One region of the Massilia paldalensis genome, then DNA from elsewhere that is predicted to be linked to it. Evidence: predicted binding sites of a transcription regulator. Region 1 holds the regulator's gene; each other region holds the start of a gene.
What was found. Region 1 encodes sigma-54, which starts transcription at its own class of promoters, with help from an activator protein. Its sites were predicted from a motif close to TGGCANGNAANCTGCTTT; they were not measured.
Positions count from the first base shown of each region.

Region 1 (4,036 bases):
TAACCAGGCAGCCGCGGCGCCCGCCGCCGCCACGCCGGCCGCAGCGCCCGCGGCGAATGTCCCGGCCACGGAGAAGAAGTGATGGAGACGAGCACGGAAAACGCGGCCGTCGCCGGCAATAGCAGTACCGGCGCCGGCGGCAGCACCCTCGTCGTCAAGGGCCTGCAGAAGAGCTACGGCAAGCGCCTCGTCGTGCGCGACGTGTCGCTGCAGGTCGCCTGCGGCGAAGTGGTCGGCCTGCTGGGGCCCAACGGCGCGGGCAAGACGACCTCGTTCTACATGATCGTGGGCCTGGTGCCGTCCGATGCCGGCACCATCGACATCAACGGCGACGACGTCTCGAGCCTGCCGATCCACCGCCGCGCGCTGCTGGGCCTGTCGTACCTGCCGCAGGAAGCGTCGGTGTTCCGCAAGCTGACGGTCGAGGAAAACATCCGCGCCGTGCTGGAACTGCAGCGCGAGAACGGCAAGGCGCTGAGCAAGCAGCGCATCGCCGAGCGCCTCGACGAGCTGCTGAGCGAGCTGCAGATCGAGAAGCTGCGCGAGAGCCCGGCGCTGTCGCTGTCCGGCGGCGAGCGCCGCCGCGTGGAGATCGCGCGCGCGCTGGCGACCAACCCGCGCTTCGTGCTGCTGGACGAGCCGTTCGCCGGCGTCGACCCGATCGCCGTGATCGAGATCCAGCGCATCGTGCGCTTCCTGAAGGAGCGCGGGATCGGCGTGCTGATCACCGACCACAACGTGCGCGAGACGCTCGGCATCTGCGACCGCGCCTACATCATCAACCAGGGCGCAGTGCTCGCATCCGGCCGCCCCGACGACATCATCGCCAACGAATCCGTACGCCGCGTCTATCTGGGTGAACACTTCCGAATGTAGGTATGAAACAGACGCTGCAACTCAAGACTTCACAGCACCTTGCGCTCACGCCGCAGCTGCAGCAATCGATCCGCCTGCTGCAGTTGTCCACGCTGGAGCTGCACCAGGAGATCGAGCAGGTCCTGAGCGACAACCCGCTGCTGGAACGGCTCGACGATCCGCTCGACCGTTCCGTGCGCCTGCTGGCCGACGGCGCCATCAACAGCGCGCCGGCGCCGGCCGAGGCCCCCGCGCAGCAGGGCAGCGGCGAGGAAAACAAGGCCGCCGGCAGCGAAGGTGAAGGCGAGGGCGGCGGCAGCGACGATGCGCACGGCGGCGACGGCGATGCCGACTGGGGCGAGGGCCGCAGCGGCAACAGCGGCAGCGGCGCCGACGACGAGGATGGCCGCCCGCAGCTGGAAGCCAGTCCCGTCACGCTGCGCGAGCACCTGATGGAGCAGGTGCGCCTGTCGTGCTGCGCGCCGCGCGACTGCGCGCTGGTCGAGCTGGTGGTCGATGCGCTGGACGACAACGGCTACCTGGAAGAATCGCTGGACGACATCCACGCGCGCCTGCCGGAAGAGCTGGAGATCGATTTCGACGAGCTGCGCACGGCGCTCTCCCTCGTGCAGAGCCTGGAGCCTGCCGGCGTGGGCGCGCGCAGCGCGGCCGAGTGCCTGGCGCTGCAGATCCGGCGCATGCCGAACGTGCCCCTGGTGACGCGCCGCATGGCGCTGACCATCGTCGAAAAATACCTGACCTGGTTCGCCCAGCGCGAATTCAACAAGCTCAAGAAGGCGCTCGACTGCGACGACGAAGACCTGCGCGAGGCGCAGAGCGTGATCCGCCAGTGCAACCCGCATCCGGGCGCCGCGTTCGCATCGGACGTCTCCGACTTCGTCGTGCCGGACGTGATCGTGCGCCGCGCCAAGGATGGCTGGAGCGTGCAATTGAATCCCGAGGTCATGCCGCGCCTGCGCGTGAACAGCCTGTATGCGCAGGCCCTCAAGGGCGGCAAGTCCGAGACGCAACTGAATGCGCAGCTGCAGGAAGCGAAGTGGCTCATCAAGAACATGCGCCAGCGCTTCGACACGATCCTGCGCGTGGCCCAGGCCATCGTCGAGCGCCAGCGCAATTTTTTCTCCCATGGCGCCGTTGCCATGCGGCCCCTTGTTTTGCGCGAGATAGCTGATACACTAGGTCTACACGAGAGCACAATTTCTCGAGTCACAACTCAGAAATACATGCTGACCCCGCACGGCATGTTCGAGTTGAAGTATTTCTTCGGGAGCCATGTTGCCACCGAGGCGGGAGGAGAAGCATCCTCGACGGCAATCCGGGCTCTCATCGTGCAACTCACAGGAGCAGAAGACCCCAAGAACCCTTTATCCGACAGCAAGATCGCGGACATGTTGGGGGAGCAGGGAATGGTCATCGCGCGGCGCACCGTCGCCAAGTACCGAGAAGCCTTGAAGATCCCGCCCGTCAGCCTCCGCAAATCCTTGTAGCAAGTACTTGTCGTCGTTGGACGAGTCCTTGCGGCCAGTTCGTGTCAAAACGTTGCCACCTGCGCATGAAGCGCGGATGCGCGCGTGGTTGTGGCAGCGCCTCTTCAAAGGAGTGTGTATGAATCTCACCATCAGCGGACATCACCTCGATGTTACCCCGGCCATCCGAGAGTACGTACAGAACAAGCTCGAACGCATTACCCGCCATTTCGATCAAGTGATCGATACCCACGTCATCCTCTGCATCGACAACCTCACCGAGAAGGCCAAACGCCAGAAGGCGGAGATCAACTTGCGCGTCGCCGGCAAGATCCTCCATGTCGCCAGTGCCGCGCACGACTTGTATGCCGCGATCGACATGTTGATGGACCGGCTCGACCGCCAGGTCTTGAAGTACAAGCAGATGATGCAGGACTTCACGCACACGTCACCGAAACGCCTGCCCGACGCGGGCGACGACGCCGAGCCGGCCACGGCTTGATTCCATAACGGCAACGTGAACAAAGGGCGCATCGGCGCCCTTTTTGCTTTGACGGGCGCGCGCATGGCGTGGCGCGCAGGGCGGGCGGCAAGCCGTCCACCCTGCCGCTAGAATAAGGGTCTGATTAGTCGAATAACGAGACACATGACCGAATACGTACTGACCCGCGTCGCCAATGGCACCGGCATCATCACGCTGGACCGCCCCAAAGCCCTGAACTCGCTGTCGCTCGACATGGTGCGCGCGCTGGCGCAGGCCCTGCAGGCCTGGCGCGACGATGCCTCCGTCCACGCCGTCGTCATCCGCAGCAGCAGCGAGAAGGCGCTGTGCGCCGGCGGCGACATCCGGTTCTTCCACGAGGTCGGCCGCGCGACGCCGATGGGCGGCAGCGCGCTGCTCGAGGATTTCTTCACCGAGGAATACGCGCTCAACCACCTGATCCACTTCTATCCGAAGCCCTACGTCGCGCTGATGGACGGCGTCGTGATGGGCGGCGGCATGGGTATCGCCCAGGGCGGTCCCGGCTGCGGCCTGCGCATCGTGACGGAACGGACGAAGATGGCCATGCCCGAGGTGAACATCGGCCTGTTCCCGGACGTGGGCGGCAGCCACTTCCTGTCGCACGCGCCGGGCCGCCTGGGCCACTACCTGGGCCTGACCGGCGCCACCGTCGGCGCCGCCGATGGCCTCTACCTGGGCCTGGCCGACCTGTTCGTGCCGGGCGAGCGCATGGGCGAACTGCTCGCGCTCGTCGAGGCCACGCCGGGCGCGGCGCTGGCCGACGCGATCCGCGCCTTCGCCGCGCCGTTCGCGGATGGGGCGGGCGCCAGCGAACTGCAGGCGCAGCGCGAACGCATCGATGCGCATTTTGGCGCGGACTCGGTGGCCGGCGTGATGGCCGCGCTGGCGGGCGATGCCGATCCGTTCGCGCAGAAGGCCTTGTCGATGATGCGCCAGCGTTCTCCCCTGATGATGTGCGTGACGCGCGAGATGCTGGAGCGCGCCGCGTCGCTGGACGTGGCCGATTGCCTGCGCATGGAACGCGCGCTGGTACGCCGCAACTTCGAGCACGGCGAAGTGCTGGAAGGAGTGCGCGCGCTCGTGATCGACAAGGACAACGACCCGCATTGGAATCCGCCCACATTGGACGAGGTGACGCCAGCGATGGTCGCGCGCTTCTTCGACCCCGTGT
Region 1 is NZ_JBJCIU010000003.1:833,895-837,930, forward strand. Features, by position in the region: gene lptA (lipopolysaccharide transport periplasmic protein LptA) at 1-82, shown strand, start outside; gene lptB (LPS export ABC transporter ATP-binding protein) at 82-876, shown strand; gene ACI1V7_RS18455 (RNA polymerase factor sigma-54) at 879-2,363, shown strand; gene hpf (ribosome hibernation-promoting factor, HPF/YfiA family) at 2,482-2,844, shown strand; gene ACI1V7_RS18465 (enoyl-CoA hydratase/isomerase family protein) at 2,989-4,036, shown strand, end outside.

Region 2 (4,036 bases), 330 kb from region 1:
GCGGCCGGCATCGACGCTGTCGCGGCCCGCACCGCTTCCCACCACGCACAGCAACGCCGGCGCGGCCGAGATCAGGCCCACCTCCGTCATCGCCAGGAATTTGTAGGCGCCGATGCGGTTCAGCGTTTCCATGCGCTTCCAGCTCGACATCAGGGCCATCAGGGCCTCGCCGCCCGGCGGCAGGCCCAGGGTGGCGACGTCGAGTCCGTCGCCGCTATCGACCTCCTGGGGCGTCTTGCGCAGGCTGCCGAACAGCCAGCGGTGCAGATCGCGGTTGCAGAAGCGCGCTTCCGAACTCAGCCGGACCAGCTTGACGAGCGCCTTGCGCGCAGCGCCGTCCTGCAGCAGGACCACGCGCTGCGCGCCTTCGCGCTCGCTCGCGGCCCGGGCAGCCAGGTCCGGCGCCAGCGCATCGGTGCGGAACGGCAGGCGGTTGGTGTGGCGCACGCCCGCCCCGGCCGGTGCGGCAAAGCGCGCCGGCGCCGTCCCGGCAAGCTGGAGGCGGCCGTAGGGCTGCGTGCCCGCCGCGCTCCATTCCCACTGTCCGCGCACGCCGTTCGCGGCCAGCGCCGCATCGATGTTCTCGGCCAGGCCGCCGATGGAAAGCAGCGTCGCATGGCTGTCGGGGCCGAACACGTTCGTCTCGGGATGGCGCGACACGTAGTGCAGCTCGAGGGCGTCGCCGGCGGCGCGCATGCGCCACGGTTGGCAATTGTCGGCCGACGGGGCCAGTGCGGCACAAGCGGCCAGCTGTTCGAGGAAGTCCTTGTTCATGAGCACATTATGGCAGCAACACTTACCGTGGAATAGTTACCCCGAAATAAAAAAAGCCCGTCGGATGACGGGCTTTCTCGATACGCGAACCGTATCGGTTCATCCAGCCGGCGAACCGGCCGGACGGGCCGATTACTTGGCGCGGCGACGGCGGGTGCCGGCGGCCAGGCCCAGCATGCCCAGGCCCATCAGGGCCAGCGATGCCGGTTCCGGAACGGCGGTGGTGCCGTTGAAGTCGATGGTGCCGACGGCCTGGTTGATGGCGACGGCGCCGGTAGCGGCGTTCAGCTGTGCACCCTGGGTGGTGTTGTTGAAGGCGTCGAAGGCCATGTTGTAGAACGGATCCGGGCTGACGAAGAATTTCTTGCCTTCGTCGGTCAGGGCGAAGCTCTGGATCGAGTTCAGGGCAGCGCCGAACTGGGCGTTGAAGCTGGCTTCGCCGCTGATCAGCGAACCGGTGCCCAGGATCATGTCGTCGCTGGTGTTGCCGACGGTCGCTTCGGCGCCGGTTTGCGCGTTGGCGTTGGTGTAGGTGTTGTCCAGGTTGCGATCGACGTGGAACGTGAAGTCCAGCTTGGTCAGCGTATTGATGCTGTTGGCGGTGTTGATGCCGTTGCCGCCACCGGTGTACACGTCAGCCAGGTCGAAGGTGATGTACAGCAGGTAGTTGTTGCCCAGGCCAGTCTGGAACACCGGGTTGCCGTTCATCGAGAAGCTGCTGATCTGCAGCCAGCCCGAACCGCTGTGGCCGGTGCCGTCGGCATTGGTGTGCAGCAGTTCCGACGAGGTGCCGGACATCTGGTTGACGACGATGTCCTTGTTCACGCCACCGAAGACGCTCGGATTGATCGAGAAGGTCGGAGCGGTGTTTTGTGCGAAAGCAGGCATTGCAGCGCCGACGACCATGGCCAGGCCAGCGACGGTTTTAGCGATCAGGGACTTGTTCAGTTTCATGAAATGCTCCTCGGTAATGTCTCGTTAGTCAGATTATCTTCTTGTCAGAAGTTCGCTCTCACCATTAAGCATGAATCGGGCCAGCTTTTATAATCTATTTAAAATCAATAAGTTACAGAAAATTTCGATCTATAAATAATGTCTGTGTAAAATTTTCCGACAGAATTTTAGAGTTTTTGATGTTTCCATCAATACATCGATTCTAATTTAATCGCATTGCCTTTAGTATAATTTATTTCCATATGTCAATGCACCTCTGGTGCCGGCGTACGTCCCTGGTCGTGCAGGTGCTGGTGTAGTTGCCCAATCAATTCCGAGGCCGCGCTGACGATCTGGCCAGAAGCGAATCCCGCCTTGGTCATTTCGCGGAAAAACGAACGGGCCAGGATCTTGGCCACGTCTTCCGGGTTGCGATAAGCGGTGCGCACGGATTCCCCCACCTTCTGCTGGGCTTCCTGCAGCAACGCCAGCTGGGCGAAGCGCGAATCGAGCAGGTGCTGCAACTGCTGCACCTGGATCGCCTTGCCGATGAACAGCGCCGCCACCTCGAGCAGGCGCAATTCCGTTTCGCCGAACGGGGCATTGCCGGGACAGCTGGCCGCGTTGATGACGCCGACGATCTTGCCGTCGATTCGGATCGGCACGCACAGCAGGCTGCAGCCGGATTCCGGATGGCGCGCCAGCGGGGCCAGCTCGGACTTGGCGATGTCCTCGATGAGCAGGGACTTGCCGCTGGCCAGCACGCGCCCGGCGATCCCTTCGCCACGCGCCACCGACGCCTGCCGCGCCGCTTCCGGCAGTTCGCCGTGGCGCGCGTACACGCTCATGCGCATGGCGTCGCCATCGCCGCCGCCCAGCAGCATGATCGAGCAACTGGCCGCGCCGAGCAGCGTCGACGTCATGGCGGCCTGCTGTTGCAGATTGTCTTCCAGGGTTCCGTCCGCCAGGAAATGCTGCAGGTCCTGCAGCCTCACCAGCGGATTGCGTGCATCGTCCATACGTCTTCACCTCGCGAATTGGATTGCATTAAATTCAACGTCAAGCGATGGTATGCGATTCCGGACACGAAGGCCAGGGAGTGGCCGCGCCCCCGCTTCAAGGCAGGGCTTCGGTGCGCGGCGAGATCAAGGCTTTATGGAACAGATGTCGCGCCAGCAGCAGCGGCGGCATGCGCAGCCAGTTGCCGCGCACGTACAGCGCGAAGCGCGCGGCACCGGTCCAGGCGTCGGCACAGCTCGGGTGCTCGGGCAGCAGCGCGCGCTCGAACAGGCGGTCCATCAGCCATGACAGCGCGCCGCGCGGCCCCAGCGGCGCGGCTTGCTCCAGCACCCGCGGCGGCACGGCCGTGCCGAGCAGGCGGGTCGCGTAGCGCAGCGCATAGAACAGCGGGCGCCCCAGTTCAAGCTCTTGCGCGCGGGGCACCAGCGCCTCCCAGAAGCCAGGGGCGGCGCCGAATTCGCCCAGCAGCAGGTGGATGTCGAGCAGGTCGCGCAGGCCCTTGTCGAATTCGCCGTCGAAGAACAGGTGCACGGCGCTGTGCAGCACCATGTCGGTGGGCGCCAGCACGGCCAGGCCGTCCTGGCCTGCCAGCGGCCGGGCAGCGGCGCGCAGCTTGTCCGGATCGGGGCGCGCGGGGGCCGTCTCCGGCAGGATCGCATGGTGCACGTCGATGGCGCTGCGGCGCTTGACGTGCTGCATGGGCGGCAATTCGTGCATCCACTGGCGGTAGTAGCGCTGGTCGTAGGCGTCGTGGTGGGTCGCGGCCCAGCCGGCCAGCATCAGGGCCGATTCGACCTCGCCCAGGCGCGCCTTGGGCACCAGGACGTCAACGTCCGAATACAGCCGTCCCCTGCCCGCGCGCAGGTCCGCCATCGTGTAGGCGGCGCCCTTGAGCAGGATCACCGGCAAGCCGGTCCGGGCCAGCGCCTCGCGGATGCGCGCGACTTCGAACTGCACGGCCTGGCGGTGGCGCACGGCCAGCGGCCGCACCCATTCGATGTGGGCGCGTACCTGGGGCGGCACGTGTTCCAGCAGGCCGCGCTCTTCGATCAGGGCGAGCACGCTGGGCGTCAGGTTGGCGGTCGTCGACTGGCGCAGCAGCAGGTCCCAGTCGGCAGGCGCCAGGTGCGCGAGCTGCCCGGGGTCACGCAGCGCGGCCAGCAGGATGGGCAGGCGTTTCACGGTGGCGGCGGCTCCAGTGCGTCGAACACGGCGATCGCCTCGTCCAGTTTGCTGTAGCGGAAATCGAAGCTGGCGCAACGATCGATGACGCCGGCCAGGGTGCGGAAACCGCTTGCGCCCATGTGGC
Region 2 is NZ_JBJCIU010000003.1:505,577-509,612, reverse strand. Features, by position in the region: gene ACI1V7_RS17005 (nitroreductase family protein) at 1-774, opposite strand, end outside; gene pepA (flocculation-associated PEP-CTERM protein PepA) at 907-1,728, opposite strand; gene ACI1V7_RS16995 (GAF domain-containing protein) at 1,974-2,726, opposite strand; gene ACI1V7_RS16990 (nucleotidyltransferase domain-containing protein) at 2,824-3,909, opposite strand; gene ACI1V7_RS16985 (HprK-related kinase A) at 3,906-4,036, opposite strand, start outside.
Region 2: the regulator sigma-54 is predicted to act here: its motif matches at 1,794-1,811, upstream of pepA (flocculation-associated PEP-CTERM protein PepA).

Region 3 (4,036 bases), on a different contig from region 1:
GGCGTGTTCGATACCCGCGGCATGGCCTTCTCGACCGAGGAACAATGGTTCACCGACTGGGAAAGCGGCGGCTCCTACTTCAAGGTGCCGCAGAACCACGAGAAGTTCAATCCGGTGCTGTTCGTGAACAACTGGAAGACGCCGATGCTCGTCGTGCAGGGCGACCTCGACTTCCGCATCCCCACGGCGCAAGGGCTGTCGGCATTCACGGCGCTGCAGCGCAAGGGTATCGAGAGCAAGCTGCTCGTGTTCCCGGACGAGAACCACTGGGTGCTGAAGCCGGCCAACTCGCTGCTGTGGCACCATACCGTGAACGGGTGGCTCGACCAGCACTTGAAGCAATAAGTCACTCCTCACTACCCGTCGTCCCTGCGAAGGCAGGGACCCAATTTTTCCGCGCCGTCGAGATGCGTAATGAACTTGGGTCCCTGCCTGCGCAGGACGACGGACGGTCCCGTTTGTATGAACGGGACCATATTATTGCCAGCAATAAAATGTTTCCTCACTTATACTGTCAGTATCTCATCAATTGACAGTAACAATGAGGATGAACGACGCGCCGGCGGAGCGCGAATTCCCACCGCAAACCTTCGACTTCGAATCGATGAACCTGCAGGTCGGCGTCCGCCTGCAACTGCTGACCCACCGGCGCCTGAAGCCAGTCCAGCATTTCTCTACCCTCATCGGCTGGCTGAAGGACGAGTACCTGATCGTCAAGATCCCGTTCGAGAAGAATGCGCCGATCGCGCTGACGGAAGGCGAGCGCGTCACCATCCGCGTGTTCTCGGGCGTGAACGTGTGTTCCTTCGCCTGCACGGTCGAGCGGGTCTTCGACCGGCCGCTGTTCTACGCCCACCTCTCCTTCCCCCGCACCATCCAGGGCACGAGCCTGCGCACGGCGATGCGGGTGCGCGTCGACATCGCTGCACAGCTGGACGCCGACTGGGCCGGCATGCGGGACTGCCAGCTGACGAACCTGAGCGTGCACGGTGCGCGGGTGGAGATGCGCGAGCCCCTGCCGCGCGAGAGCGGCGAACTGGACTTGATGTTCTCGCTGGTGTCACCGGCGAACGAGGAAGACGTGCCGATCAAGGCGCGGGCGGCGATCCGCAACGTGAACGTGCTGGGCGGGGGGACGGAACAGTCGGCGGGATTCGCGTACGGGGTGCAGTTCGTGGACCTGGATCCGGTGCACTTCACGCTGCTGCAGAATCTGACGTACGAGGTGGTGCTGGCGGATCGGCAGCGGATTGTGTAGGCGAAAAAAAACCCGGCCGAGGCCGGGTTTTTTCTGCATTGCTGTATTACTGAGCGGCTGCAATAGTAATGGTGTTGGTGCCATCGCACTTGCTCGTTCCAATCACGTTGGCAGAGCCAGTGCCGATGTTCTGGTGGCAAACCCAACCGTCGGCGTCGGTACGACGCAGGCTAACGATCTTGCCAGCGACGGCCGACGGGCCGCCTTGGATCAGGCAGGTGATACCATCAGCGCTAACGCCCACGCGGCTGCAGTTGGCAGTGCCGTCTTTCATACCGATTTCGCCAGCGCTGGTCGGAGCAGTACCGTTTTCGTTCAGTTTGACATCGAAACCGGTTTTACCGGCCGAGATTTCAGCCAGCGCAGCCGAAAACTTCGACTTGGCCACATAGTTCTGGTACTGCGGAATCGCCACAGCAGCCAGGATGCCGATGATCGCGACGACGATCATCAGTTCGATCAGGGTGAAGCCGCCTTCGGCCTTCTTGTTGATGTGCGGTGCTTTCATGGTATCTCTCCAGTTGGGTGATGCGTTAAAGGTCGTATTGCGTATCCGGTTACTGCTTGCTTCTGCTCTTCTATATGCAAGCGGCGTGCCAGTTTATTTCCGTACGGAATTTTTCGGTTTTTGCCACCAAACCCGGCAAAACCCGTCGTTTGCACGGGCCCGAGTGACAATTTTTGTCACTTGGCATGCGCAAAATTTGTCGGCCTGCCAAAACCCGTCGGTACGCAGCCAAAAATTGTCGCCCCAGGCCGCCACCCATGCCACCCGCACAAACAAAAAGGAGCGCCGTAGCGCTCCTTTTCAGTGGCAGATCGAAGACCGCAGGGTTACAGCATGGCCTTCAGCAGGCGTGCCATTTCCGACGGGTTCTTGGTGACCTTGATGCCGCAGGCTTCCATGATTTCCAGCTTGGCTTGCGCGGTGTCGGCGCCGCCCGAGATCAGCGCGCCGGCGTGGCCCATGCGCTTGCCCGGAGGAGCGGTGACACCGGCGATGAAGCCGACGACCGGCTTCTTCATGTTGTCCTTGATCCAGTAAGCAGCGTTCGCCTCGTCCGGGCCGCCGATCTCGCCGATCATGATGACGGCATCGGTATCCGGATCGTCGTTGAACATCTTCATCACGTCGATGTGCTTCAGGCCGTTGATCGGGTCGCCGCCGATGCCGACTGCCGACGATTGGCCCAGGCCCAGCGCGGTCAGCTGGCCGACTGCTTCATAGGTCAGGGTGCCCGAGCGCGAGACGACGCCGATGCGGCCCTTCTTGTGGATGTGGCCCGGCATGATGCCGATCTTGATTTCGTCCGGGGTGATCAGGCCCGGGCAGTTCGGGCCCAGCAGCAGGGTCTTCGAACCGGCCTTGGCCATGCGATCCTTGACTTCCATCATGTCGCGGACGGGGATGCCTTCGGTGATGCAGATTGCCAGGTCCAGCTCGGCTTCCACGGCTTCCCAGATGGCGGCGGCGGCGCCTGCCGGCGGGACGTAGATGACCGACACGTTGGCGCCGGTTTCGGCCTTGGCTTCTTTGACGTTCGCGAAGATGGGGATACCTTCGAAGTCTTCACCGGCTTTCTTCGGGTTCACGCCGGCGACGAATGCCTCGCGGCCGTTCGCGTAGTCACGGCACATGCGGGTGTGGAACTGGCCGGTCTTGCCGGTGATGCCTTGGGTGATGACTTTGGTGTCTTTGTTGATCAGAATCGACATTTTGTTTCCTTCGCGAATTAGGCTTGTCCAGCAGCAGCGGCGACGACCTGCTTCGCTGCGTCTTCCATGGTATCGGCCGAGATGATCGGCAGGCCGGAGTCGGCCAGCATCTTCTTGCCCAGGTCTTCGTTGGTGCCCTTCATGCGGACGACCAGCGGCACCTGCAGCGAGACGGCCTTCGAAGCGGTGATCACGCCTTCGGCGATCACGTCGCAGCGCATGATGCCGCCGAAGATGTTGACCAGGATGGCTTTCAGGCCCGGGTTCTTCAGCATGATCTTGAAGGCTTCGGTGACCTTCTCCGCGGTGGCACCGCCGCCCACGTCCAGGAAGTTGGCCGGCTCGCCGCCGAACAGCTTGATGGTGTCCATGGTGGCCATGGCCAGGCCGGCGCCGTTCACCAGGCAGCCGATGTTGCCGTCCAGCGAGATGTAGGCGAGGTCGAATTTCGACGCTTCGACTTCGGCCGGATCTTCTTCGTCCAGGTCGCGGTAGGCGACGATTTCCGGGTGGCGGAACAGGGCGTTCGAGTCGAAGTTGAACTTGGCGTCCAGGGCGATGACCTTGCCGTCGCCGGTCAGGATCAGCGGGTTGATTTCAGCCAGCGACGCGTCGGTTTCCCAGTAAGCCTGGTACAGGCCTTTCAGGTTCGCGCGGGCGGCTTCGATCGAGCCTTCCGGCACGCCGATCTTGCGGGCGATGTCGTCGGCCTCGGCATCCTGCAGGCCGGCTTTCGGGTCGATCGCGATGCTGTGGATTTTTTCCGGGTTGCTGTGTGCGACTTCTTCGATGTCCATGCCACCTTCCGACGAGGCCATCAGCACGACTTTCTGGGTGACGCGGTCGGTGACCAGCGACACGTACAGTTCTTTCTTGATGTCGGCGCCTTCTTCGATCAGCAGGCGACGGACTTTCTGGCCTTCCGGACCGGTCTGGTGGGTGACCAGTTGCATGCCCATGATCTGGTTCGCGTATTCGCGCACTTGATCGATCGACTTGGCGACCTTGACGCCGCCGCCCTTGCCGCGACCGCCAGCATGGATCTGTGCCTTGACAACCCAG
Region 3 is NZ_JBJCIU010000004.1:543,937-547,972, forward strand. Features, by position in the region: gene ACI1V7_RS21815 (S9 family peptidase) at 1-345, shown strand, start outside; gene ACI1V7_RS21820 (flagellar brake protein) at 542-1,258, shown strand; gene ACI1V7_RS21825 (pilin) at 1,305-1,766, opposite strand; gene sucD (succinate--CoA ligase subunit alpha) at 2,093-2,974, opposite strand; gene sucC (ADP-forming succinate--CoA ligase subunit beta) at 2,992-4,036, opposite strand, start outside.
Region 3: the regulator sigma-54 is predicted to act here: its motif matches at 1,840-1,857, upstream of ACI1V7_RS21825 (pilin).

Region 4 (4,036 bases), on a different contig from region 1:
GATGCTGGGCCGGCCCTCGACGGCGCGCGGGATCGCCGGACGACGCCGGCCGCACACGAAGGTCCCGCGGCCCACGGTGGAATCGACCAGGCCGCGGCGCTGCGCCTCGACGTAGGCACGGGCCACCGTCGTGAAGTCGATGCCGAGCAGCGCGGCCAGCTTGCGCTGCGGCGGCAGGCGCTGTTCGGGCAGCAGGCGTCCCGTCGTGATGTCGTCCGCGATCGCGCCGGCGATCTGCTGGTACACCGGGGTCGACCCCTTCTTCAGCTTGGGAATCCAGCCTTCGTGCTTCTTGCTCATGCAGCGCTCCGGGTCGTATCGATACGTTGTAGTGCACGGAATGCACCGCCGTGATGCGTGCAGTGCGGATGACGAATGGCGATTGACTGCAGCGATTGACTGGAGGCCGCAGCGCGGCCCGAAAACCGCAGCACGCCCCTGGATCGATGCAAGGGGCGTGCCAGTGCCGGATGCGCCGCTCCCCGCCGATTGACCGCAAGCGCCTCCATACAAATGGCGGTGCGCGGCCCATTGATTGGCACGTCCCATGCATTCAATCCCGGCATGTGCACCGAGGAGTACCGCCATGATGAGTGACTTGCCGCTGGCCTTCCTGCCCAGCGAATTCCGCGTCAAGTGGGTGACGCTGCCCTGGGAAGCGACGCAGGCGCATGCGCTGCGCCGCGCCGTGTTCTGCGAGGAACAGGGCATTTTCGCGGGCGACGACCGCGACGCCGTCGACGAGCGCGCCCAGCTGCTCGTCGCCCTGTCCTGCGTGGCCGGCCTGCCGGACCAGGTGGTGGGTACGGTGCGTATCCATGCGGAGGAGGACGCGGGCGACGGCCTGTGGTTCGGCTCGCGCCTGGCGGTGGACCCGGCCTGGCGCAAGCACGCGCGCCTGGGCGTCACCCTGATCCGCCTGGCCGTGTGCAGTGCCCACGCGCTGGGCTGCCGCACCTTCCGCGCCCACGTCCAGAGCCAGAACGTGCCCCTGTTCGAGCGCCTCGACTGGCACGTGCTGCATGCCGAATCCCTGCTGGGCCGCCCGCATCACCTGATGCAGGCCAACCTCGCCAGCTATCCGCCCTGCCGCGACCCGCAAGCCGGCTTCAGCGGCCTCGCCAACCCATCCAAACGCCAAGGAGAACCGCAATGAGCACCGCCGCCCCCCTGTCCGCCACGCCCGCCGCGCCCGCGCCGCTGAAGCCGCACTACGACGTCGTCATCGTCGGCGGCGGCCAGGCGGGCCTGTCGATGAGCTGGTACCTGCAGCAGGCCGGTATCGAGCACATCGTGTTCGAGAAGCATGCGCAGGTGCACGCCTGGCGCACGCAGCGCTGGGATGCGTTCTCGCTCGTCACCCCCAACTGGCAGTGCCAGCTGCCCGGTCACCCGTACGACGGCGACGATCCGCACGGCTTCATGAAGAAGGACGAGATCGTCGCCTACCTGGCGCGCTTCGTCGCCAAGGTGGCCGCCCCCGTGCGCGAAGGCGTCGAGGTGCGCCGGGTCGTGCCGCTGGCCGATGGCCGGTTTTCCGTGCTGACGTCGCTCGGCGCGACCACGGCGCGCCAGGTCGTCGTGGCGTCGGGCTGCTACCAGGACCCGATCGTCCCCGACTATGCCGATGCGATCCCGGCCGGGGTCGCGCAGATCCATTCGGCCGACTACCGCAATCCGCAAGCGCTGCCGGACGGCGCGGTGCTCGTCGTCGGTTCCGGCCAGTCCGGCGCCCAGATCGCGGAAGACCTGCACCTGGCCGGCCGCCGCGTCCACCTGGCGACGGGGAACGCGCCCCGCTGCGCGCGCTTCTACCGCGGCCGCGACGTCGTCGACTGGCTGGCCGACATGGGCTACTACGAGAAATCGGTGCTCGAACACCCGCTGCGCGAGGGCGTGCGCGACAACACGAACCACTACGTGACGGGCCGCGACGGCGGCCGCGACATCGACCTGCGCGCCTTCGCGCGCGAGGGCATGCAGCTGTACGGGGCGCTCACGGGCATCGAGGACGGACGGCTGGCGTTCGCGCCGGACCTGCAGGCCAACCTGGACGCCGCCGACAAGGTCTACAACGGCATCAATGCCGCCATCGACAAGCACATCGACGAGCGCGGCATCGACGCGCCGCCGCCCTCGGTGTACGCGCCCGTGTGGCGGCCGGATGCGGAGCGTACCAGCCTGGACCTCGCGGCTGAGGGGATCGGCGCCATCGTCTGGTGCATCGGCCTGCGCCCGGACTTCGGCTGGATCGACGCGCCCGTGTTCGACGGCCGCGGCCATCCCGTGCACCTGCGCGGCGTCAGCGAGCAGCCGGGCCTGTATTTCCTGGGCCTGCCATGGCTGCACACCTGGGGCTCGGGCCGCTTTTCCGGCGTGGCGCGCGATGCGCAGCATCTCGCCGGGCACATCGCGACGGCACTGGCGGGCACGCGGCACGCCACGCCGGCGCTGGCGAGCGCGTGAGGCGCGGCGCGCTGCACGGCGACGGTGCAGCGACGGTGCACAGTGGCCGTGCGCGCACCGTCGCCACGCACCGCGCCAATGCGGGCAGCGGCAGCGCCCCGCCGCCGCGCCGCCGCGGATTGAATGGATGACTTGTATGCAGCAGCAGAAACCGGCCGACGCTTTCCCTTGCGGGACGGCCCCCTTGAATGGACGACGATCCATTCAATCCCGCGGCAGCCATGCATTGACTGGCACGCGGCATGCAATCAATCAGGATGCAGTACCGATGTTTTCCAACCACCCAACAGGAGCACGACCATGCCAGCAGTGAACCAACCCTTGCACAAGAAAGGCGACTTTTTCGTGGACTACGAAGAGAAGGTGTTCGAGGATGTCAAGGCCCGGCCCGGCGAGAAGGCGCTGGTGACGTTCCACACGGTCGCGTTCGAAGGTTCGATCGGCTTCGTCAACCTGCTGCAGGCCACCCGGCTGCAACGCAAGGGCTACGAGACCTCCGTGCTGCTGTATGGCCCCGGCGTGCAGCTGGGCGTGCAGCGCGGCTTCCCGACGATCGGCGACGACGCTTTCCCCGGCCACCAGAACTACGGCAACCAGATCATGAAGTTCATGGCCGAAGGCGGCAAGGTGTATGCGTGCCGCTTCGCGCTGCAGGCGCTGTACGGCCACGGCGAGTCCTCGCTGATCGAAGGCATCCGCCCGATCAGCCCCCTCGACGTGCTGGACATCAAGCTGCTGCACATCCGCGACAACGCGGTGATCATCGACACCTGGACCATGTGAGACCGGAGGGCGGCCATGAATGCAAGGAAGAACGTGGTACGGGCGGCGGCGGTGCAGATCGCGCCGGACCTGGAGAGCAGCGACGGCACCGTGGCGAAGGTGTGCGAAGCGATCGCCGACGCCGCGGCGCGCGGCGCCGAGCTGGTGGTATTCCCGGAGACCTTCGTCCCCTACTATCCCTACTTTTCGTTCATCCGCCCGCCGTTCCAGCAGGGTCCGGAGCACCTGCTGCTGTACGAGCGCGCCGTCGTCGTGCCGGGTCCCGTGACGGACGCCGTCGCGGCCGCCGCGCGCAGCCAGGGCGTCGTGGTCGTCCTCGGGGTCAACGAGCGCGACCACGGGTCGCTGTACAACACCCAGCTCGTGTTCGACGCCGACGGCACGCTGATCCTGAAGCGCCGCAAGATCACCCCCACCTACCACGAGCGCATGGTCTGGGGCCAGGGCGACGGCAGCGGCCTGCGCGTCGTCGATTCGGCCGTCGGCCGCATCGGCGCCCTCGCCTGCTGGGAGCACTACAATCCGCTGGCGCGCTATGCGCTGATGGCCCAGCACGAGGAAATCCACTGCGCCCAGTTTCCCGGATCGATGGTCGGCCAGATCTTCGCCGACCAGATGGAAGCGACGATCCGCCACCATGCGCTGGAATCGGGCTGCTTCGTCGTCAACGCCACCGGCTGGCTCGACGACGCGCAGATCCAGTCCATCACGCCGGACGGCGCCGTCCAGAACGCCCTGCGCGGCGGCTGCTGCACGGCCATCGTCAGCCCCGAAGGCAAGCTGCTGG
Region 4 is NZ_JBJCIU010000001.1:1,996,665-2,000,700, forward strand. Features, by position in the region: gene ACI1V7_RS08735 (aminotransferase-like domain-containing protein) at 1-300, opposite strand, end outside; gene ACI1V7_RS08740 (MSMEG_0567/Sll0786 family nitrogen starvation N-acetyltransferase) at 587-1,156, shown strand; gene ACI1V7_RS08745 (MSMEG_0569 family flavin-dependent oxidoreductase) at 1,153-2,466, shown strand; gene ACI1V7_RS08750 (MSMEG_0572/Sll0783 family nitrogen starvation response protein) at 2,767-3,249, shown strand; gene ACI1V7_RS08755 (Nit6803 family nitrilase) at 3,265-4,036, shown strand, end outside.
Region 4: the regulator sigma-54 is predicted to act here: its motif matches at 2,698-2,715, upstream of ACI1V7_RS08750 (MSMEG_0572/Sll0783 family nitrogen starvation response protein).